DNA from 3 places in the Microbacterium natoriense genome. Region 3 is predicted to be linked to each of the others. Evidence: riboswitches for the same ligand, from Rfam matches in the RefSeq annotation. Region 3 holds a riboswitch; each other region holds the start of a gene.

Region 1 (7,830 bases), 1.8 Mb from region 3:
CAGGATGTGCGGGTTCGCCGCGTCCTTTAGGATCGGCACCGCCGCGCGCGACAGCATGAACGTGCCGCGGACGTTGACGTCCTGCATCAGGTCGTACTTCTTCGGGTTCAGATCGAGCGAGCGCGACAGGTCGATCACACTGGCGTTGTTGATGACGATGTCGATGCCGCCGAACTCGCCGTGCGCCTTCAGCACCGCTTCGGTGATGTCGTCGTCGTCACGCACGTCACCCACGATCGGCAGCGCCTGACCGCCGGCCGCGCGGATCTGCTCGGCCGCGGTGTGGATCGTGCCCTCGAGCTTCGGATGCGGAGTGTCGGTCTTCGCGAGCATCGCGATGTTCGCGCCGTCGCGCGCGGCCCGAAGGGCGATCGCGAGGCCGATGCCGCGGCTGCCGCCGGACATCAGGATGGTCTTGCCTGCCAGTGTGCTCATGGTTTCTCCTGGTCTGTGCTCGTTCCCGTCGCAGAAGATCCCGGAAAGCCGGCTGGAAAGCGGGCGTTCTCGCGACGGGAGGGGTCGTCTTACTTCGGTGCCATGCGGATCGCACCGTCGAGGCGGATGGTCTCGCCGTTCAAGTACGAGTTCTCGATGATCTGCTGCGCGAGTGCGGCGTATTCGTCGGGGCGACCGAGGCGGGAGGGGAAAGGCACCTGCTGGCCGAGCGAGTCCTGAGCGGCCTGCGGCAGGCCCATCAGCATCGGCGTCTCCATGATTCCGGGCGCGATCGTGCAGACCCGGATGCCGTGGCGCGCGAGTTCACGTGCCACGGGAAGAGTCATGGCGTGCACGCCGCCCTTCGACGCAGAGTAGGCGGGCTGCCCGATCTGTCCGTCGAACGCCGCCACGCTGGCGGTGTTGATGATCACCCCCCGTTCGCCGGATTCGGTGGGGTCGTTCTTCGCGATCACGGCGGAGGCCTGCGACAGCACGTTGAACGTGCCGACGAGGTTGATGCGGACGATCCGCTCGAAGTCGGCGAGCACGGCGGGGTTGCCCTCGCGATCGAGCACCTTGGCCGGCGGGGCGATGCCCGCGCAGTTGACGACCACACGCAGCGGGGCCGCGGCCTGTGCAGCGGCGACCGCAGCATGCACTTCGTCGACGCTGGTCACGTCTGCGGCGACGAACTGCCCGCCGAGCTCCTCGGCGAGCTCGGCGCCCTTCGACGAGGGCAGGTCGATGATCGTGACGTGGCCGCCGGCCGCCGAGATGCACCGGGCTGTGGCCAATCCGAGCCCGGAGGCGCCGCCTGTGATGAGCGCGCCGAGACCTGTGATCTGCATTCTCGTTCTCCTTCGAACCTCGTCGTGTGATCGACCGCGTGAGACGCAGTCTCAGCTTACGTGGTTCTTGGGTCCACGAGAATCTCAGTGGGGACCCGCCGGAGACGACAGTGCGGGCGCCGCGGATGCTCTATGGAATCCGCCGCGCCCGCGTACCCGCGAAGCCAGAGCGCTCAGTACGGGACCTGACTGACGTGGAGGTTGAAGGTGATGCCCATCCACGACCCCGAGTAGTAGTTCTGCGAGCCGTTGCTGTACTTGAAGCAGCCGGTGCCGCACGACCCCTGATATACGTAGCTGTTGCCCGCGGCGCTCGCAGATCCAGCCGAGCCCAGGAGGATCGCCGCAGCGACCCCGATGACCGCAGCGGAGCTGGCGGCCTTGCGTGTGATCGTCCTCATCTTCTTCGTCGCCTTTCGAACGTGGAACGCCGGATGCGGCGAAGCGCCGCTCGGCGCTTCTCATGATGCCGACTGCCAGGCGGCTCAGCATCCGTGAAAATACCTGTTCCCCGCCTCGCCTCGCCCCTTTGCCCTCGCTCCCGTAGTTTGCTGATCTCATGGAGCTGCGGCGCAGAAGAGCGTACGATCCCGCCTCGATCGACGACGGGTTCCGTGTTCTCGTCGACCGGCTCTGGCCTCGCGGCGTCTCCAAGGAGCGCGCCGCGATCGACCTATGGGCGAAGGAGACCGCCCCGTCCGCGGAACTGCGACACGAGTGGCACGCGGCTCCCGCCAGCGAGTGGGGCGTCTTCGCCGAGCGCTACCGCGCGCAGCTCGCTGGAGAGTCGGCCGACGCGCTTCAGGAGCTGGCCGGCCTGCTGCGACAGCATCCGGTCGTCACCTTGGTCTATGCGGCGCACGATCCTGTGCACAACCACGCCGTCGTGCTGGAAGAGGCCCTGCGGAAGCTGCAGGACGCGTGAGCTTCCCCGCTCCGGACATCGCCGTGCCCGAACGCGTCCGCGAGCTCGCCCGAGGCGCCGCGCTGACGCCGGTCTGGCTCAACAACATCGGCGGGCTGACGTTCCGCACCGACGACGGCCGCTACATCAAGTGGGGTCCGCACGATCTCGAGGCGAACATGCGCGACGAGGCCGAGCGCATGCGCTGGGCGTCGCGATGGATCGCGGTTCCCGAGGTGCTCGACCAGGGCCAGGATGCCCACCAGGAGTGGCTGGTCACGATCGCGCTCCGGGGACGCAGCGCCGCGGATCCGCGCTGGCACGACGACCCCGAGCGCGCGGTCCGCGCGGTGGGCGAGGGATTGCGGATGCTGCATGATGCCCTGCCCGTCGACGAGTGCCCGTGGGAGTGGAGCGTCGGTTCGCGCACCGCGGGAGCTGCCGAACGCGGCACGATCGTGCCCGTCGATCTGCGGGATGCGCCCCCGGTCGACCGCCTCGTGGTGTGCCACGGCGACGCGTGCCTGCCGAACACGCTGCTCACCGACGACGGCGTCGTCGCAGGCCATGTCGATCTGGCCGCCCTCGGCGTCGCCGACCGCTGGGCCGACATCGCCGTCGCCTCGATGAGCACGGAATGGAATCTGGGCGACGGATGGCAGGACACGCTGATCGACGCCTACGGCATCGCCCCCGATCGCGAGCGCCTCGACTACTACCGGCGGCTCTGGAACGAGACCTGACTCAGGCGCTCCCTCCGAGCACGAAGTTCCACGCGCCGGTCGCGACGGCCGCCCAGATCGCGATCGCAGGAATCACGCCTGCGATGAGGACAAGCACGGTGTCGCGCCAGGTCCACACCGATTCGCGCGCCCACGAGCGCGCGCCCGAGCCGCCGAAGCCACGTGCCTCCATGGCCGTGGCGAGCGACGATCCGCGTCGGATCGCCAGCACGAACAGCGCGAACGCCATGCCGAGGGTGCGGCGGATCCGACCCTGATCCGCGACCCCGCGGGCCCGACGGGCGAGCGCGAGAGCCCTCCAGTCCTCGGCGAGCAGGCCCAGCATCCGCATTCCGGCGAGCGCGCCGATCACGAAGCGAGCCGGCAGCCGCAGTCGCTGCGCCAGATCGTCGGCCAGATCGGTGGGGTCGACTGTGACGAAGAGCACGACCGACGGCAGCCCGATCGCGAGGACGCGCACGGCGGTCGCCGCCGCAAGCGAGAGCGACCCGTCGCTGACCCTGATCAGCAGCCATTCGAAGTGCACGGCGCCGCTCGTCGAGCCGTACAGAGCGATCGTGACGGCGCTCAGCGGAGCCGCGATCCACAGCACCGCGGTGCGGGTCCAGAACTCACGGGCGCCGAGACCCGCGAGCAGCAGCAGCGGGATCTCGAGGACGAGCGCGACGGATGCCGACACCACGTCGATCGACACGATCAGCGGCACGGCGATCAGCAGAGCGGCGGCGAGCTTGGCGAGCGCCGATCGCGGCGCGATCGGGCCGCGGCGCTCGATGCGCGCAGTGAGGGGATCGATCACGGGCTCACCTCGAACCGACGGGCGTGCAGGGCCTGCAGCACTGCTTCGTCGTGACTGATCGCGACGATCGCGGCTCCGTCGTCGCGGAGCGCCGCGATGATCGCGACGAGTTCGGCCCAGGTCGTCGCATCCTGCCCGAACGTCGGCTCGTCGAGCACGATCATCTGCGGCCGCGTCGCCAGGGCCGCAGCGACCGTGAGCCGACGCTTCTCGCCTCCTGAGAGCGTGTACGGGTTGGCCTCGGCGAGCGCCGAGAGCCGCAGCCTGTCGAGGAGTTCGTCGGTGCGACGCGCGATCTCGGCCTCGTCGAGGCGCAGCGCTCGAGGACCGACGGCGAGCTCCTCACGCACCGTCTTCGCGAGTAGCTGGTGCTCCGGCGTCTGCAGCACCGTCGCGATGCGGGTGAGCAGCGACGTCGACGACCACCGGAACGGGTCAGCTCCTTCACCCGAAGACAGCGCCGCTGTGGCCGTGACCCGACCGCTCTCGGCGGGGATGAGCCCCGCGACCGTCAGGCCGAGCGTCGATTTTCCCGCGCCGTTCGGACCGGTGATCCCGATGACCTCGCCCGCATGCACGTCGAGGTCAAGGGGTCCCGCCACGGCCACTCCTCGGCTGCGCGCCACGGTGAGGCCACGGGCTTCGATCAGCCGTTCACCGGGGGCGAGGACGGGCGGCGGCGGCACGGCGGGCGGATGCTCGGGAACCCAGACGCCGGACGCCGCCAGTTCCGCTCCGCGCGCGCCCAGCACCTCGTCGGGCGGACCGTCCGCGAGCACGACCGTGCCTTCCGGCTCGGCCCCCAGCACGATCACCCGGTCGACGAGCGGCAGCCAGACGTCGATGCGGTGCTCGATCACCACGAGCGTGGCGCCGGTGACATCGAGCGCGGCCGCGACGGCGTCCCGCACGTCCTGAACACCTACGGGGTCGAGGTTGGCGGTCGGCTCGTCGAGCAGGATCGCGCCCGGCCTCATCGCCAGCACACCGGCGAGCGCGAGGCGCTGCTTCTGTCCTCCCGACAGCGCGGCCGTGGATCTGTCGAGGGGAACGGCGAGCCGAACGGCATCCAGCGCCGACCGCACCCGATGCCAGATCTCGGGGCGGGGCACGCCCAGGTTCTCGCAGCCGAAGGCCACGTCATCCCCGACACGGGCGAGCATGGTCTGCGTGTCGGGGTCCTGCAGGACCATCCCGACTCTGCCGCGAGCCTGCGCGGCAGGCAGGCCGTCGACGAGAAGCGAGCCGTGCGTCTCCCCCTCGTCGGCTCCGCCCAGCACGCCGCCGAATCCCTGCAGCAGGGTCGACTTGCCCGAACCGGACGCGCCGAGCAGCAGCACGCGCTCCCCCGGCGATATGGCGAGGTCGATCTCTCGCACCGCCCAGCGCAGCCGCGTGGCGTACCGCCAGCCCCAACCGCGCGCCTCGAGAGCGGCGGGGGTCGCCGCGCCGGTCACACCCGTGCGGCGACCTCGCGACCGGCGGCGAAACGGCTCAGCGCACCGGTCGCGGCGAGGCCGCGGGCGATCAGCCACGCGCCGATGCCGGCGATGACGGCACCCGAGACGGTGCTCGAGGCGATGTAGATGACGGTGAACGCGGTGTCGGCTCCGGCGTACCAGAGGATCACGTCGTTGATACCGCAGGCGACGCCGGCGGCGGCGCCGGCGAGGATCGCGACGGGCAGCTTCCACACCCCGTAGAGGAACAGCAGGAAGATGAGTTCGGCGCCCAGACCCTGCACGAGGCCCGAGACGATCGTGAGCGGACCCCACACGTTGCCGACGAGCGCGGAGATGACCGCGGCGACCAGTTCGGTGTACAGCGCAGCCCCCGGCTTGCGGATGATCAGCCCGCCGAGCACTCCGGCGATCAGCCAGGGCCCGTTGACGAGCGCCTGGACACCGGGGAGCAGCGGTTCGAGCAGCGTACTGGGGCCCTGGTAGCCGACGTTCCACAGCACGAAGATCAGGGCGCAGGCGACGGCGATGACGCTGGCCACGACGATATCGACGACGCGCCAGCGCCACAGCTGGGCGTTGCGAAGACCGGACGCCGTGCCGGTCGTGGAAGCGGACGTGGAAGTACTCATCTGAACTCCTCCCTGCGCCGGCATTATCCGGATCAGGTTCGACGGTCGAAGCGCGATTCGCTCCCTCTCAGCCCGGCTCGCCGGACTCCCGTGGTTGTTCTGTCGATATTACCCGTCGTACCGGTGTTCTGTGAGCGGAGTTCGGTACCGTAGGCAGGTGACCGCTCCTGACTCCGCCGAGGCCACTGCACCTGTGGGCGATGACGTGACGACGGATGCTGCGGCAGAAGCCTTCGACGACCTCGATGCACTGGTCTCGGCTTCCGTCGCTCCCGACGCTCGCTGGGCCGAGGGCGACGACCACGCCACCGCCCTGACCTGGATCGATCCTGCCCAGGTGGCCGACGCCTCACCCGCTGCCGACGGTGACGATGCGGCCTCGCTCTTCACCGGCGCACATCTCCGGTCGGCCGTCGTCCGGCCAGGGGTGCTCGTGCCCGTCGGCGTTCTGCTCGCGCTCGTCGGCGCCTACACGGGCACGACGCTGCTGTGGCCCCTGCACGAGATCGCCCCCACGGTGCAGGCCGTGGAATTCTCGACGACACCGGCTCAGGCCGCCGCGATCACGTGGCCCGCGCAGGGAAGCGCCGCCGTCGGGATCGCAGGTGTCGGCACACTGGCGTCTTCGACCGATCCTGCGGCGATCGCGAGCATCTCCAAAGTGGTCTCGGCCATGATGGTGCTCGATCGGATGCCGTTGGCTCCCGGAGAGCAGGGTCCCTCGTTCTCGTTCACCAGGGCCGACAGCCAGTCGTACCTCGCATACAAGCGCAGCGACCAGTCGGCTCTCGACGTGCCCGTCGGCGGCTCGCTCACCGAGTACCAGATGCTGCAGGGCGTACTGCTCGGCTCGGCCAACAACTACATCGACCGGCTCGCGAAGGAGATCTGGGGATCGGATGCCGCGTTCGCCGACGCGGCGGCCACCTGGCTGAGCGAGCGCGGAATCAGCGGCATCACGATCAAATCTCCGTCGGGGTTCGACGAGCGCAACGTGGCGACGCCCGAAGCCCTGATCGCGGTGGCGCAGAAGGCCATGCAGAATCCGGTGTTCGCCGAGATCGTCGGCACGACGTCGGTCGACCTGCCCGGAGCCGGAACCGTGCGCAACACGAACGGGATGATGGCCGATTCCGGGGTCGTCGGGGTCAAGACCGGCACCCTCCATGAGAGCTGGAATCTGCTCACGGCGAAGGATGTCACAGTGGGCGATACGACCCTGCGACTGTATGCGTCGGTGCTCACGCAGGAGGACGACGACATGCGCCTCGCGTCGACGCGCTCGCTGTTCTCGCAGGTCGAGAACGAGCTGCAGACTCAGGCGCCGACGGTACCCGAGGGCACTGTCGTCGGCTCCGTGGAGACCCTCTGGGGTGCCGAGGTCGACATCGTGACGGACGCGGATGCCGACGTGGTGCTGTGGAACGGCGGAATCGCGACGACGACCGTGGAGTTCGACCTCGACGAGAAGCGCAAGGCCGGCGCAGAGGTCGGCACGCTCACGACGACCGGCCCGGTGAACACGGCGACGACCGAACTGGAGCTCGCGGGAACCGTGCAGGATCCGAGCCCGTGGTGGCGGCTCACGCATCCGCTGGAACTGTTCGGGCTGACCGACAAATAGCCGCCCGCGCAGAGCCACCCGCGCAGAGCCACCCGCGCAGAGCCACCCGCCTGCGGTCCCCGCCGTACGCAGATGCCCCGTCCCGGATTCCGGGGCGGGGCATCTGCGTGCACGAGTCAGGCCTTGGGAGCCTCACCCCGGTTCTCGACCACGGCTTCCGCCGCGGCGATCTCGGCGGCCGGGCTCTCAGCTCCGACCACAGCGCCGACGCGCGCGGCATCCGCTTCAGCCTCGGCGTCTCCCGTGACGACGACCGGGGTCGTGCCCGTGAGAGCCTCTTCGGCGTCGATGTCGGCGGCCGCCTGCTCGAACTGCGACTGGTACAGGCGCCAGTACGCGCCCTGCGCCGTGATGAGCTCGTCGTGCGTGCCCTTCTCGACGA
Region 2 (7,830 bases), 1.5 Mb from region 3:
GGTGAGCCAGGACGCGTGCAGCTCGAGTTCGCCGACGATCGAGCCGTGGGCGGAGTGCGCCCAGAACGCCTGCTCGGCCGAGGTGGGCGCGAGGCGCGACGCCTCGGCGAGCACCCGAGCGTATTCGCGCAGGTACAGGGCATCCTGCTCCAGATAGAAGACGAAGGCCTCGCGTCCGAGCGTGCCGTCGGCGAGAGCCCGGATGAACGGCAGCCCATCGATATCCGAGCGGATGCCGGAGATCCTCTCCCACCAGTCGGTCGCGATGCCCTCGGCGCTCGGTCTGGTCTCGAGTCCGCCCCGCGCCCACAACCCGGCGAAGTGGTTGATCGGCCCGTGACCGCGCCCGACCATGAGCGCCTCGCCCTCTCGCAGCGATTCGCGCAACCAGGCCCGCGATCCCGCGACGGCGTCGTCAGGAGCCTCACCCCTCGCGAGGCGGGTCGCGAGCGCGGATGACAGCGAGCAGCCGGTTCCGTGCGTGTTGCGGGTCTCGATGCGCGCGTCCGTGAACTCGATGGTCGTGCCGGCGCCGATGAGAGCATCCGGTGCCTCCGCACCGTCGAGGTGCCCGCCCTTCACCAGCACCCGCGCTCCGATCGCGGTTGACAGCACCGCGCCCGCAGCGAGCGCGTCGTCCCAGCCGTCGATGTCGCGCCCCACGAGCACGCCGAGTTCGCCGAGGTTCGGGGTGATGACGTCGGCGCGGGCGAGCAGTGCGCCGAGGGCGTGTTCGGCCTCGGCATCCAGCAACCGGTCCCCGCTGGTCGCGACCATCACCGGGTCCACGACGACGATGGGCGGACGGGCCGCGTCGAGCCACTCGACGACAGTTCGGATGACCTCTGCGTTCGCGAGCATCCCGATCTTCACCGCGTCGATCACGATGTCGTCGGAGATCGCGTGGAGCTGCTCCCGGAGGAAGTCGATCGGCGGCACATGCACGGCGCGGACGCCTTGCGTGTTCTGCGCGGTGAGGGCCGTGATCACAGCCATGCCGTATCCCCCGGAGGCTGCGATCGACTTGAGATCGGCCTGCACGCCGGCGCCGCCTGACGGGTCGCTGCCGGCGATGCTCAGCACGCGAGGGACTCCGGCCGCCCGCCACCGCTGCACGAACGCTGCTGCCGTCTCGGCGGGGTCTTCTGCGGCACACAATGCGGACACGACGGCGAGGCCTGCCGCACCGGCGTCCCGCAACGCCTCGGTGTCGTCGATGCCGACACCTCCGATCGCGACGCAGGGCAGCGGACTCGCGGCGGCGAACGCACGGAAGCCGTCGACGCCGAGAGCCGGAGGATGATCGGGCTTGGTCTTCGTCGGGCGGATGACTCCCACCCCCAGGTAGTCCACGGTTCCGGCGGGGAGGGCGAGTGCGGCGTCGAGATGAGCCCGGTTGTTCGCGGTGAGACCGATCAGCGCATCGGGGCCGAGTTCCGATCGGGCACGGAGCACCGACGCGTCGCCCTGCCCGAGGTGGACGCCGTCGACCCTGGCGCCTGCTTCCCGGGCGGCGATCGCCGCGTCGAGCCGGTCGTTGACGAGCAGCAGCGATCGCCCGCCGATCGCCCGCGACAGTTCGATCAGCTGCGCCGTGATCTCGGCATCTGTCGCTTGCTTGTCGCGCAGCTGGACGACGCGCACTCCCCCGTCGACCGCGTGACGGACCGTGTCGACGACGCCGCGCTCTCCGCACAACGCCGGATCGGTGACGAGGTACAGCGACAGGTCGGCGATCACAGCGCAGCCGTCTCGACGCGAGCCGCGGACTCGATGTCGGCGGGTTGCACGGCGGCGAGCGCATCGAGAAACGCGACGGCGAAGCTGCCGGGCCCCGTGGATGCGCTGGCGGCGCGTTCAGCAGCGACCGTGTAGACGAGGCTCGCCGAGGCCACTGCGAGCAGCGGCGGGGTGGCTCTGGCGCGTGCGGCTCCGAGGAAGGCAGCCATCACTGCGCCGAGGGCGCATCCGCCGCCGGTCACCCTGGTGAGCAGTTCGTGCCCGTTGGCGAGCCGGAGCACGCGCTCGCCGTCCGTGATGAGATCGACCGGTCCGGAGACCGCCACGACGCTGCCGAATCTCGAGGCGAGCGCGCGGGCCGCATCGATCGCGGCGTCTGCGCTGTCCGTCGCATCGACACCGCGCCCTCCTGCGCTGAGTCCGGCGAGTGCGAGGATCTCCGAGGCATTGCCACGGATCGCGGTCGGGCGTTGCTCGGCGAGACGGTGCGCGAGCGCGGTGCGCACCGGCAGCGCACCGATCGCGACCGGATCGAGGACCCAGGGAGTTCCGGATGCCGTGGCTCCCTCGACCGCCTCGAAGCTCGCCTCCCGCTGCTCGGGGGTCGGCGTGCCGAGGTTCACGAGAAGTCCCGAGGCGATGCCCGCGAACAGGCCGGACTCGCCGACGATGTCCACCATGGCGGGCGCCGCCCCGATCGCGAGCAGCACGTTCGCCGTGAAGCCCGTGACGACCGAGTTCGTGATGCAGTGCGTCAACGGCGGGTCGGCACGCAGCACCTCCAGCAGGGAGGCAGCCTCTGTGACGAGGTCGGCGGCGGATGCAGGACGCAGAAGATCGCTCATGCGACATTCCCTTCGCTAGTGCTAACTAGATCAGGTTCGACGGGTCTGTTCTCAGCCGCGGATGCGGCACCCCGTGTCACTGCTGGCAGTCTAGCGAAGCGGCAGTCGGCGCAGTTCGGCGAGGAGCTCCCGCTCCTCGGATCCTGTGAGCCCGGCACGCCGCTCGCGCTCCACGCCGCGCACGCGCTCGTCCTGAACGACCTCTGCCACCGTGTCCTCCAGCCGGCGCAGGAAACCGCCGTTCGCCAGGTAGGCGGCGTTCGACCGCGCCATGAATCCCGTCATCTCGGCGGGCAGCCACAGCGGCAGCGAACGCTCGCCCGCCCAATACTCGACGCCGTGCTCGACGAGCCACTCCTCCTCGGCCGACACTGTGCCGCCGGTGTGTCCGGTCGCTGTGCGGAACAGCGCGAGCACGTCGCCGAGCGGATGCTGCGCACCGACCGCGTTGATCGCACCGGTGGCGGTGGCCGTCGCGATGAACGCCGCGACGTCGTCGACGTCGATCACCTGCGCCGTGCGCCCCTCCGTCGGCGGCAGCAGCACATCCGCCGATCCCGCTCTCAGCACCGCCGCAGCCCAATAGCCGAAACGATCGCTGGGGTCGCCCGATCCGACGATGAGCCCAGGCCGGACGATCAGCGCACGACCGTCGAGGGTGCGCACCGCGTCTTCGGCGGCGACCTTCTGCGGGCCGTATTCGTACTCGTCTCCCGGCTTCGCGGCAACGTGCAGACGTGCGGATTCGTCGGCGCCCACCGTGACGTCATCGGCGTACGCCGACACCGACGACACGTACGTCCAGCGTGCAGCACGATCGCCGAGCGCGACCACGGCGGCGATGACGTGATCGGCCCGCGAGGAGATGTCGATCACGTGGTCCCACTCCCGCGCAGACAGCGCCTCGTACACGCGAGGGTCGTCGCGATCTCCGCGCACGAGCTCGGCGCTGCCAGGCGCCGCCCGGCTGCCCCGTGCGAGGCAGGTGACGTCGACGCCATCATCCTGCAGGCGTTGTGAGATGCGGCCGGAAAGCCAGCCGGTTCCGCCGAGGATCAGAGCGTTCGTCATCCGTCCATGTCACCAGCATCCGCCGCCCGAGGGAAGGTGATCCGCCGAGAGCAGAGTTCGAGGATCAGGCGCCGCGCAGTTCGTCCAGACCGCGCAGAGCGGGAATCGTCCACGACGGATCGGGCCGCCAATCGATCCACTCCGCATCGAACGGCCATTCGCCCGAGCGGAACGACTCGATCGCCGCTCCGGCGTGACGTTCGATCTGCGCCGCTTGCTCGCGGGTCAGCCTCCCCTGGCTGATCGCGGCGACGACCTCGTCCTCATCCTTGAGATGGACTGTGCGGTCCGCCGCGATCCAGACGTCGAGGATGTGATCCGAGGAGTACGTGTCACGGTCGGTGCGCAGATGCGCGTTCTCGAGGTTCACGTACCACCCGTCGAAACGCCAGTCGCCGTCGTCTGCAGGCTTCCAGAACAGGCACACGGACCAGGCGGCTCCGACCGGAGCGATGCGCAGACTGCCTCCGCCCCACCACTCCTCGACGATCCTCGTACGATGATCCAGCCACCGCCGTTCGAGCGGAATCGAGCGGACCCGGTCGCCGGTCGCAGAGCCCTGCGCCTCCTGCAGCGTCCCAGGCGCGAGCCAGGCGACGAGACCGCGTTCGTCATCACGAACCACACGCATGGGTGAGATCGTCGACGGGTCGCCGGGCTGCCAGCCCGGCGCGCGGTAGTGCCAGTCGATCTGATCGCCAGGCGCGAGGAACGGACCTTCGCCAAGCGGACGGGCGCCCTCCGGGACGGCCGCCGGGGTGCTGTGCGGGAGGATGCTCATCCTGCCACGCTACCCCGGCGCCGTACCCGAATCCTGGTCAGTCGCGCAGCGCGGCGCCGAAACGCTCTGCCGCCACGGCCACACCGGCGAGCTTCGCCTCGGTCGCCTCGGCTGCGGTCAGCGTGCGGTCGTCGGCGCGGAAGCGCAATGCGAAGGTGAGGCTCTTCGAACCCGCCGGCACACCCTCGCCGCGATAGTCGTCGACCAGACGCAGCGATTCCAGAAGCGGACCCGCGCCCTCGACGAGCGCCGCACGCAGCTCGGCTGCGGGCAGATCGGCCGCTACGGTGAGCGACACGTCCTGCGTCGCGGCCGGGAAGCCCGACAGGGAGGCTGCGACGACCGACTCGCCCGCGAGCGACAGAACGCCGTCGAGGTCGAGCTCGAGGACGGTTGCGCGTCCCGGCAGATCCGCGTCGGCGGCTACGTCGGGGTGCAGTTCTCCCACGTAGCCGACCGTGGACTCACCGACCCGCAGCACACCCGTGCGTCCCGGGTGGAGAGCCGCGCGCTGGCTCTGCTCGACGTCGATCTCTACGCCTGCGGCAGCGGCGATCACGCCTATGGCGTCGAGCGCTTCGGCCAGGCCGGCCGGCTCGGCCGGGCGTCCCGGCTGGCGCGCGGACACGTTTCCGGTGAGAAGAGCCGCGATGTGGCGGTGCTGCGGCGGGATCGACGCGTTGAGCTCGGCGAGCTTGTCGTCACTCGGCCGCGCTCCGAGCGGCGGCACATCGTCGGTGCCGTAGACCACCCCGGGCTCGGGCAGGAACACGACGCCGGTCTCGAAGATCGCCAGATCCGTGAAGCCGCGCGAGATGTTGCGGTGCGCGATCTGCAGAAGGCCGGGGATCAGCGAACGACGCAGGAACGGCGCCTGACCGTCGAGCGCGTTGGCGAGACGGATGCTGGGCAGCTTCTCGCCGGAGGCGGATCCGTGCAGGTCGTTCTGGACATCGCTCGTGAACGGGAAGGAAGAGGTCTCGACGAAGCCCGCCGCGGCGAGGGCGTTCGAGACGCGACGACGGCCCTGCTGGTGCGCGGTGAGGCCGCGACCCGACGGCGGGGTGGGCAGGACCGAGGGGATGCGATCGAGCCCGTGGATGCGGGCGACCTCTTCTGCGAGCGTCCATTTGTCGGTGAGGTCGGGACGCCAGGTCGGGGGGATGACGACCCAGTGGTCCTCCCCCGTCGTGACCTCGGCACCGATCGTCTCCAGTGCACCCGTGATCTCGGCATCCGTGTAGTCCACGCCGATGAGCCTTTGCACGAACCCGGCCGGCAGCTCGATCTCGCCGACGAAGACCTCGGAGAACAGCGCGCCGCCCTCGTCGGTGAGCGTGCCGCCCGCGAGCTCGACCATCAGATCGGCGGCACGGCGGGCCGCGACGAACGGGATCAGCGGGTCGACGCCGCGTTCGAAGCGCTTGGACGCCTCGCTGGGCAGCTTGTGGCGACGAGCCGACCGCGCGATCGTGATCGGGTCGAAGGTCGCCGCCTCGATCAGCACGTTGCGGGTCGCATCGTTCATCTCGGTGGTGCCGCCGCCCATGACGCCCGCGATGCCGATCGGACCGGACTCGTCGGTGATCAGCAGATCCTCGACGTGCAGCGCGCGGTCCTGACCGTCGAGAGTCGTGATCTTCTCGCCGGAGGTCGCGCGGCGGACGGTGATGCCCCCGCTCAGCGTGTCGAGGTCGTAGCCGTGCAGCGGCTGTCCGAGCTCGAGCATCACGTAGTTCGTGATGTCGATCAGGATGCCGAGCGATCGCATGCCGGCCAGCGACAGCCGGGCGATCATCCACGGCGGAGTCGGACGCGAGGGGTCGACATCGCGAACGACGCGCGTGACGAACTCGGTGGCGCCCGGTCGACCGCGCACCGGAGCCCGGTCGTCGATGATCGCGGTGTGGCCGGTGCCCGGCTGCAATTCCGCGAAGTCGCGGTCGGCCGGGTCACGGAAGGAAGCGCCGGTGGCGTGCGAGTACTCGCGCGCGACTCCGCGCAGGGAGAACGCGTATCCGCGGTCGGGGGTGACGTTGATCTCCACCGCGACGTCGTCGAGACCCAGCAGGGCGATCGCATCGGTGCCGACGGGCGCGTCGATGCCGAGATCGGCGAGGACGAGGATGCCGTTGTGCTCGTCGCCGAGCCCCAGCTCTCGAGCCGAGGCGATCATGCCGTCGGAGACGTGGCCGTAGGTCTTGCGCGCGGCGATCGGGAACGGGCCGGGCAGCACGGCGCCGGGCAGGGTCACGACGACCTTGTCTCCGGCGACGAAGTTGTGGGCACCGCAGACGATCCCCCGGACGCCGCCGTGCGCTTCGCCGACATCGACCTGGCACCAGTTGATGGTCTTGCCGTTCGACTGGGCTTCGGCCTCGAGCGAGACGACCTGACCGACGACGACCGGGCCCGAGATCTCGAAGCGGTGGACGTCCTCCTCTTCGAATCCGACCGACACCATCGCCGCGAGGACGTCCTCGGGCGTGGCATCCGCTGCCAGATCGACGTACTCACGCAACCACGAAAGCGGGACGCGCATCACACCACCATCCCGAACTGCTCGCTGAATCGGATATCGCCTTCTGCCATGTCGCGCATGTCCTGCACGTCGCTGCGGAACATGAGTCCGCGCTCGACGCCCATGCCGAACGCGAAGCCGCTGTACACGTCGGGATCGATGCCCGCGGCACGCAGCACGTTCGGGTTGACCATGCCGCAGCCACCCCACTCGATCCAGCGCGCGCCACCCTTGAAGGTCGGGTGCCACAGGTCGAGCTCGGCGGAGGGCTCGGTGAAGGGGAAGAAGTTCGTGCGGAACCGCGTCTTCGCCTCGGGGCCGAAGAGCTGGCGGGCCACATGGTCGAGCGTGCCCTTGAGGTGCGCCATCGAGATGCCCTTGTCGATCACGAGGCCCTCGAACTGGGTGAACACCGGCAGGTGCGTGGCGTCGAACTCGTCGGTGCGGTACACGCGGCCGGGGCACAGCACGTAGATGGGCAGCTCACGGTCGAGCATCGAACGCACCTGCACCGGGCTGGTGTGGGTCCGCATCACCAGGTGACGCGAGGTCGGGTCGACGTAGAAGGTGTCCTGCTCCTGGCGGGCGGGGTGGTCGACATCGAAGTTCAGAGCGTCGAAGTTGAACCACTCGTGCTCGAGCTCGGGGCCTTCGGCGATCTCCCACCCCATGCCGACGAAGATGTCAGAGATCTGCTCGCTGAGCAGGGTGAGCGGATGCCGAGCCCCCACACGCGTGCGGGACGGGACCGCGGTGATGTCGACGCGTTCGGCCTCGAGGCGGGCGGCGACCTCGGCGGCGGCCAGCTCCGCCTCCTTCGCGGCAAGCGCCTGCGTGACCTGCCCTCGGCCCTGGCCGACGAGCTTGCCGAA
Region 3 (7,830 bases):
GGGGCGAAGCGGCGGATGGCGACCGTGGTGATCTCCGTCGCCGACTCGACCAGCGCGTTCTCCAGCAGCGAGAGGCTCGTGGCACCGCCGGTTCCCATGATCAGTCGCGAGGAGAACTGCTCCCCTGCGACGATGAACGGGTCGACGACGGCGGCCTGTGCGGTGAGGCTCATGATGTGCTCCGATTCGTGTGCGGGCGGCTCAGCCGCCTTGGACGGCCGTGACGATCTCGACCTCGTCGCCGTCGGCGACCGTGCAGACGGCCCACCGGCTGCGCGGGACCACGGCACCGCCGAGAGCTGCGGCGACACCCAGTCGGCCGCCGTCGACGCGAGAGCCGTCGTCTCGCAGCACGTGTCCGGTGAGGTCCGAGACGAGATCGCGCAGTGTGGAGCCCGCGGCCACCTCGCGGTCGGCGCCGTTCAGGCGAACGGTCTGCAGAGTCGTCATCATGAGCCTTTCGGTCGGGCGCCGACGAGGTCGACGACAGCGGGAGGTGTCCAGGCGGCGGCCTCTCGCGGTCCGCCCGCCGTGGCGGCCGTGAAGCGCCACGGGTTCATGGCGGACCGGAGGTTCTCGTCGATCGGGCGCCCCTCGGCCAGATCCGATGCGACCGCCGCCGCCAGAGGAGCGAGCAGCACTCCGTGCCGGTCGAACCCCGTGGCGACGAGCACGCCTTCCTCGACGACGCCGAGAAGCGGCACGGCATCGGGGCTCCCCGGGCGAGGACGTGCGAGCATCTCGACGATCTCGCACTCGCTCACGCCGGGGACGACCGTGTCGGCGTCGCGAAGCAGGGCGAGCACGGACCCCGCGTGCACTCCCTCGACGCCGCCCTCCCGCACGGAGGCTCCGAGCACGATCGTGCCGTCGTCCCGCGGGACGAGGTACACAGCACGCCTCCGCACCTGCGCACGGACGGTGCGCGTGATCAGCGGACGCAGCGCCGGCGGGACGCGCAGGCGGAGGACGTCGCCCCACACGGGCCGGAGCGGGAGCGCGGGGATGCCGCCGATCAGGGCCGCCCCGAGGCCGGCGGCCACGATGACGACGTCCGCGCGGTGATGCTCGCCGGATGCCGACAGCAGACCGCTGGCTCCCTCGAGCGTCCGGGTCACCGCGGTCACGGCCTCTCTGCGGACGCGGTCGCCGAGGAGGTCGAGGAGCGCCGCTGCGAGCTGCCGCGGATCGATCTGATGGTCGTCCGGAGTGAACACGGCAGAGGTGACGGCGGGGCCGAGCGCCGGTTCGAGGTCGCGAGCGGCCGTGCCCGTCAGCCGTTCAGCCCGGTGCCCCTGCGTGCGCTGAAGCTCGGCCGCGGCGCCGAGCGCCTCACGGTCCGCGCCATCCACGCCGACCGAGAGCGTCCCGTCCGTGCGGTGCCCGAGCGATCGCCCGCTCGTCGCCGACAGACGCTCGACGAAAGACGGGTACTTCTCGGCCGATGCCTGCATGAGCGGAGTCAGCGCGTCCTGCCCCCATGCCATCTCGGCGGCATGAGCGAGCATCCCGGCGGCGGCGAGGCTCGCGCCGCGGGCAGGTTCAGGGTCGAAGACCGTCACCTCGTGGCCCCGCACGACCAGTTCCTCGGCGGTCGCCAGACCGATGATCCCGGCGCCGATCACAGCGATGCGCATGCGTGCCCTTTCCTACGACGGCATTATCCGTTTCAGGTTCAGCGGTCGGCACGTGGCCCTCTCAGCCCCTGTGGGCTCCCGCGGACCCCTCTACTCTAGGGCTATGACCGCGCTTCTCCCCCTCGTCGACGCACCCCGCCCGACCCGCGAGGAGCGCCTCGCCCTGCTCGACGCAGCACGGCTGTACGTCTGCACGACCGCTCGCACGGCGACCGGCGACCTCGAGGAGTTCCTCGATGCGGCCTACGCGGGCGGGGTCGACATCATCCAGCTGCGTGACAAGGACCTCGAAGCCCGCGCCGAGATCGAGGCGCTCGAGATCCTCGCCGCCGTCGCGCGCAGACACGGAAAGCTGTTCTCGGTGAACGACCGCGCCGACGTCGCCGCTCTCGTCGGCGCCGACGTGTTCCACATCGGTCAGGGCGATCTGACCACCGCGCAGGCACGGCGGCTGCTCGGCGACGACGTGATCATCGGGCGGTCGACGCATTCGATCGCACAGGCCGCGGAGGCGGACGCCGACACCGCCCTCGACTACTTCTGCGTCGGCCCGGTGTGGGAGACGCCGACGAAGCCCGGACGCGCGGCGATCGGCACGGGTCCCCTGCGCGCGGTCGCCGCATCCGGGACGAGCCGGCCCTGGTTCGCTATCGGCGGCATCGACGAAGGTCCTCGCCTCGACGAGGTCGTCGAGGCCGGTTCGTCACGCATCGTCGTCGTGCGGGCGGTGACCGAGGCACTCGATCCCGCCGGGGCGGCCGCATCGCTGCGCGCGCGGCTGCGCTGACGCCCGCTCAGCGCGGGTGGTACTCGACGCGCGCGACACGGATGACGCTGTCGGTCTCCGCTGCGACGCTCGTGGCGTACGCGCCGAGCCACAGACCGAGGAATCCTCCGGACGAGAAGGAGTCGAGGCTCGTGCCGTCGACCGTCGCGACGCGCAACGGCTGTGATCCTTCGACGCCTGCGAGCAGTTCGTAGTCCTGTCCTCGTGCCCGGCACGTCAGCTCGACGCCCTCGGCCAGAGGACCCGTCAGCGTGATCGTCCCCTGCTCGGCCGACTCGCCTGCACGCACTAGGGTCGCCGTGATCCGTGCAGCATCCGCTTCTCCCCCGCCGAGTACAGCCAGGCGCACGTGATCGCGCTCGGATTGCCGGATCAGCAAGCCGGTCTCCTCGCCGGGGGCCAGCCGTCCGGACAGCCTCAGAGTGAAGTCGAGATCCGGATGCTGCTGCCTGACGCCGAGGAACGCGAACGGCTGCGGGTCCGTCGGCCCCTCCGGACGGATCGGCAGCAGCCACTCGCCGTCCACCGCATCGGCGACCTCACCCGGCAGCGCGCGCACCGAGGTCCAGCGTCCGTCGTCCGGGGCGATCGTCGCAGAGCGCTCCTGACGCCCCTCGCCCGCGAAAGGCACCTCGACCTGGTCCGGTACGCGCCCCTCTCCCGGCGCGAAGACCGGCCAGCCGTCTTCCCACTCGACCGGAACCAGGAACGTCTCGCGCCCGAGATTCGCATGGAGCCCGCCATACGGCCGCATGCCGAGAAGCACGGCCCACCAGCTGTCGTCAGCAGCCTGCACGAGATCGGCGTGGCCGACCGCGACGACGTCCGCCGTGCGACCGAGCTGGCGGTGGCTGAGCACCGGATTCGCCGGGTTCCCGACGTAAGGTCCGGTCACGGCATCCGCCCGCGCCACCGAGACCGCATGATGCATCTCCGTGCCGCCCTCCGCCGCGACGAGGTGATAACGCCCGTCGACCTTGTACAGGTGCGGCCCCTCGGCCCAGACGGCCCCGATCAGCGCGCCCCGCCAGATCACATGCTCGGGACCGGTGAGCGCCCTGGCCTCGGGATCGAACTCGCGCAGCCAGATCTCGGTCTGATCGTGCCACTGCGGACTTCGGGCGAGCCTTGTCCCCTGCACCCACGCCCTCCCGTCGTCGTCGAAGAAGAGCGAGGGGTCGATGCCGTCGGCGCCCAGCCACGTCGGCTCGCTCCAGGGACCTGCGGGGTCGGTCGCCGTGATCACGAAGTTCCCACCGCGTGCCGGATCGTTCTGGTCGACGAGCGTGCAGATCACCCAGAAGAGGCCGTCATGGTGGCGCAGCGTGGGCGCGTAGAGCCCGCTCGACGACGCCATGCCCGCCATGTCGAGCATCCCCGGCCTGTCGACGGCGTGACCGATCAACTCCCAGCGGGCGAGGTCGGTGCTCCGATGGATGGGGAGCCCTGGCAGGTACTCGAACGACGAGGTGACCACGAAGTACTCGCCGTCCACCCGGCAGATCGAGGGATCGGGATGGCAGCCCGGCAGGATCGGGTTGCGGACCAGGGTCATCCCGGGATGACCTCGGAGCTCACCGACCGCGGGTCCACGGGCGTCAGCGCATGGGCGGCCCCCGTGATCCGCACGGCCGCGCGGCGAGTGACATCCGTCGCGGCATCCGCACCGACCCACACCTGCACATCGCCGGGCTCGACGATGCGCACCATCGATCGGTCGCTGAACGCGAAACGCTGTGTCGGCACGCTGAACGCGACGTCGGCGGATTCGCCCGCGTCGAGCGTGAGACGGTGGAACGCGAGCAGCTGCGCGTCAGGGCGGGTGACGGATGCCACGACGTCGTGCCCGTACAGCTGGAGCACGTGATCAGCCGGCACGGAGCCGGTGTTGGTCACGCGCACGACCGCGCGGAAGGCATCGCCCGCAGAGACCTCTTCATCGACCGCGAGCAGGTCGTGGACGAACGTCGTGTAAGACAGGCCGAAACCGAACGGGCGCACGGGTGTGGGATCGGTCGCGGTGACGTCCGAGGGCCCACCAAGGCGCGGATGCAGGTAGGAGTACGGCTGGGCGCCGGCGGAGCGCGGCAGCGAGACCGGGAGCCGGCCCGAAGGATTCACCCGGCCCGTGATGACTCCGGCGAGCGCGGACCCCCCTTCCTCGCCGGGGAAGAACGCCTGCAGCACGGCAGCGGCACGATGCTCGCCGTCGAGCGCCCATCCGATCGCATAAGGGCGGCCGGTGAGGGCGACCACGACGACCGGGGTGCCGGTGGCGATGAGCGTCTCGACCAGTTCGCGCTGCACGCCCGGCAGCTCGAGCGACTCGGAGTCGTTGCCCTCACCCACCGTGCCACGACCGAACAGTCCGGCCTGATCGCCCACGACGACGATCGCGACATCGGCGGCGCGGGCAGCATCCACGGCCTCCGCGAAACCCGACCGGTCGTCACCCTCGACGTCGCAGCCGCGGGCGCCGATCACTCGCGCGTCCGGCATCTCCGCGGTGAGGGCGTCGGCGACGGTTGGGATCTCGAAGCCGATCGGGTACTCCGGATGATGTGCGAGAACATGGTTCGCGAACGAGTAGCAGCCCATCAGCGCCTCGGCGCGATCGGCATTCGGTCCGATCACGGCGACGGTCGATGAGGTTCCCGTGAGCGGCAGCACGCCGTCGTTCGACAGCAGCACGACCGATTCCTCTGCGAGCCGTCGCGCGATATCGCGATGACGAGGCGAGTCGAGGTCGATCTCGGCGGGAGGGCCCTGCGCGAAGGCACCCGCCTCGAGGAGTCCGAGGTCCTCTTTCTGCGTGAGCACGCGCAGAACCGCGCGATCGATGAAGGCCTCGTCGAAGAGTCCTGCTCCGACCCGCTCGATCAGCGGCTCGAGATAGGCGTCCCCGGTGGGAAGTTCGACGTCGATGCCCGCCGTGAGCGCCGCCTGAGCCGCCTCACCCCGGTCGGAGGCGATGCGGTGCATGATCTCGAGGAAGGCGACGGCGAAGTAGTCGGCGACCACGACGCCGTCGAAGCCCCAGCGCTCCCGCAGCAGCTCGGTGAGGTACTCGGCGCTCGAGCCGAGCGGCACGCCGTCGATCTCCGCGTAAGAGTTCATGACGGAGCGCACTCCCCCGTCGATGACCGCCATCTCGAAGGGCGGCAGGAAGACATCGGCGACTTCGCGGGGTCCGGCCGAGACCGGGGCGTGGTTGCGCCCCGCACGCGAACCGGCGTAACCGACGAAGTGCTTGAGGGTCGCGTGCACGCCGGCCGCTTGGAGGCCCTTCACATAGGCCGTGCCGAGCACGCCGACCACGTAGGGATCTTCTGCGATGCACTCGTCGACGCGGCCCCAACGGGGATCGCGGATCACGTCGAGAACCGGGGCGAGCCCTTGGTGGATGCCGAGCTCGCGCATCGAGTCGCCGATCGAGAGCGCCATCTCCTCCACCAGGCCCGAGTCGAAGGAGGCGCCCCACGCGAGCGGTGTCGGGAAGGTCGCGGCCTTCCACGCCGCGAGACCCGTGAGGCACTCCTCGTGCACGAGGGCGGGGATGCCCAGACGCGTCTCGGTCTGCAGGCGTCGTTGCTCTGACCACAGCCATGCCGCGCGCTCGGCAGGGTCCACCGGCCTTGTGCCGTACACCCGCGTGAAGTGGCCGATGCCATGCCTGGTGATGTCGGCCAGCGCGCCCGAGGGGGCGGATCCGCTCATCTCGCTCTGCATGGGAGCGACGACCTCGCCGCCTTGGTCGAGCCAGTAGCCGACGAGCTGCGCGGCCTTCTCCTCGATCGTCATCTGCGCCAGGAGCGCCTGTACCCGAGCCGATGCCTGGGGGAAAGCGGGGATCACTGTCTTCTCCGTGTATGTCTGCATGGGTCAGCCCTTGACGGCTCCGGTCAGTCCGCCGACGATGCGTCGCTCGAACAGGCTGAAGAAGACCAGCGCGGGCAGCATCGACAGCGAGGTGTATGCGAGCACGCGCGCCGTGTCGACCGAGTACTGCGATGCGAAGTTCTGCACGCCCAGCGGCAGCGTGAGCAGGCTCTGGTCGTTCAGGATGAACAACGGCAGCATGTAGCCGTTCCACGCGCCGATGAACGCGAGGATTCCGACCGTGATCACACCTGGCAGGCTCAGCGGGATCACCATGCGCCAGAAGAACCCGAGGCGCGATGCGCCGTCGATCGAGGCCGCCTCTTCGAGCTCCTTCGGGATCGCCTTCAGGAACGGCACGAGGATGATGATCGTGGTCGGCAGCGCGAACGCGATCTGGGGCAGGATGATGCCGGCCAGATTGTTCACGAGTCCGAGATTGCGGATCAGCAGGTACAGCGGCGTGATGGCGACGGTCACAGGGAACATCAGTCCGGCCGCGAACAGCGAGTACATCACCGCCTTGCCGCTGAACTCGTAGCGGGCGATGACATAGCTCGCCATCACCCCGAGCACGACCGCGCCGAGCGTCGTGCCGACGCCGGAGATCACCGAGTTGCGCATCGCGTTCCAGAACGCCTCGCTGCCGAGCACGTCGGTGTAGTTCGCGATCACCCACGGCGACGGCCATGCCGAGGGGTCGGCGGTGATCTGCGAGTTGGTGCGGAAGCCTCCGACCACGATGTACAGCACGGGCGTGATGCAGATCGTGATGAGGACGAGAGCGAGCAGGTAGACGCCGGGGCTCCCCCAGCGGATGCCGGCGGCGTTGCGCCGCCCGCGGATCGTCGCGACCGGGATCGCGACCGAGGTCTTGAGGGTGTCGGTCATCGCCTGCGCGCCTTTCCGCTGTCGCCCGTGAGGGCGCCTTCGGTGTCTCGACGCAGCACGAACCGCTGGTACACCAGCGCCACGACGAGCGAGATGAGGAAGAGCATGACGGCGACGGCGTTTCCGTAGCCGTAGTTCCCCGCCAGGTGCCCGTTCTGATACATGTAGGTGGCCATGGTCGACGTTCCGGCGGTGGCCGCGATGTACTGACCCCAGATGATGTTGACGAGGTCGAACAGTTGCAGCGAGCCGATGACCGACAGGAACGCCCAGATCCGGATCGTGGGTCCGAGCAGCGGCATCGTGATGCTCCACTGGGTCTTCCAGAACCCGGCGCCGTCGATCGCGGCCGCCTCGTAGAGCTCCTCCGGAATCGACTGCATGCCCGCGAGCATGAGGATCACGGCGAAGCCGATGTACTTCCAGGTGATGATGATCATGAGCGACCAGATCGCGATCGACGGATCGGCGATCCACGAGTTCTGCAGGGCGCCGAGGCCCCACTTCTCGAGCAGGGAGTTCAGCGCGCCGGCATCCTGGAGCATCAGGCTCCACCCGGTGCCGACGACCACCTCGGCGATCACGTACGGGGTGAAGATCAGCACGCGGATCAGCGAGCGTCCGCGGATCTTCTGA

Evidence for each region. Region 3 has a riboswitch for thiamine pyrophosphate ahead of thiO (glycine oxidase ThiO). Riboswitches for the same ligand answer to the same signal wherever they lie in the genome.
Region 1: linked by a shared signal. The riboswitch ahead of QFZ53_RS00065 (ECF transporter S component) and the one ahead of thiO (glycine oxidase ThiO) in region 3 are both predicted to bind thiamine pyrophosphate.
Region 2: linked by a shared signal. The riboswitch ahead of thiM (hydroxyethylthiazole kinase) and the one ahead of thiO (glycine oxidase ThiO) in region 3 are both predicted to bind thiamine pyrophosphate.

The regions. Positions count from the first base shown of each region.
Region 1 is NZ_JAUSXV010000001.1:7,614-15,443, forward strand. It holds gene QFZ53_RS00030 (SDR family oxidoreductase) at 1-435, opposite strand, end outside; gene QFZ53_RS00035 (SDR family NAD(P)-dependent oxidoreductase) at 525-1,286, opposite strand; gene QFZ53_RS00040 (hypothetical protein) at 1,460-1,687, opposite strand; gene QFZ53_RS00045 (DUF488 domain-containing protein) at 1,846-2,211, shown strand; gene QFZ53_RS00050 (aminoglycoside 3'-phosphotransferase) at 2,208-2,933, shown strand; gene QFZ53_RS00055 (energy-coupling factor transporter transmembrane component T family protein) at 2,935-3,732, opposite strand; gene QFZ53_RS00060 (ABC transporter ATP-binding protein) at 3,729-5,189, opposite strand; gene QFZ53_RS00065 (ECF transporter S component) at 5,186-5,824, opposite strand; TPP riboswitch at 5,815-5,926, opposite strand; gene QFZ53_RS00070 (D-alanyl-D-alanine carboxypeptidase) at 5,982-7,448, shown strand; gene QFZ53_RS00075 (ABC transporter ATP-binding protein) at 7,565-7,830, opposite strand, start outside.
Region 2 is NZ_JAUSXV010000001.1:3,281,401-3,289,230, forward strand. It holds gene QFZ53_RS15495 (bifunctional hydroxymethylpyrimidine kinase/phosphomethylpyrimidine kinase) at 1-1,740, opposite strand, end outside; gene thiM (hydroxyethylthiazole kinase) at 1,737-2,585, opposite strand; TPP riboswitch at 2,575-2,669, opposite strand; gene QFZ53_RS15505 (NAD-dependent epimerase/dehydratase family protein) at 2,676-3,656, opposite strand; gene QFZ53_RS15510 (DUF402 domain-containing protein) at 3,721-4,437, opposite strand; gene pheT (phenylalanine--tRNA ligase subunit beta) at 4,475-6,979, opposite strand; gene pheS (phenylalanine--tRNA ligase subunit alpha) at 6,979-7,830, opposite strand, start outside.
Region 3 is NZ_JAUSXV010000001.1:1,807,001-1,814,830, reverse strand. It holds gene QFZ53_RS08255 (thiazole synthase) at 1-173, opposite strand, end outside; gene thiS (sulfur carrier protein ThiS) at 202-450, opposite strand; gene thiO (glycine oxidase ThiO) at 450-1,637, opposite strand; TPP riboswitch at 1,629-1,729, opposite strand; gene thiE (thiamine phosphate synthase) at 1,741-2,424, shown strand; gene QFZ53_RS08235 (glycoside hydrolase family 43 protein) at 2,432-3,979, opposite strand; gene QFZ53_RS08230 (beta-xylosidase/alpha-l-arabinosidase) at 3,976-6,303, opposite strand; gene QFZ53_RS08225 (carbohydrate ABC transporter permease) at 6,307-7,194, opposite strand; gene QFZ53_RS08220 (carbohydrate ABC transporter permease) at 7,191-7,830, opposite strand, start outside.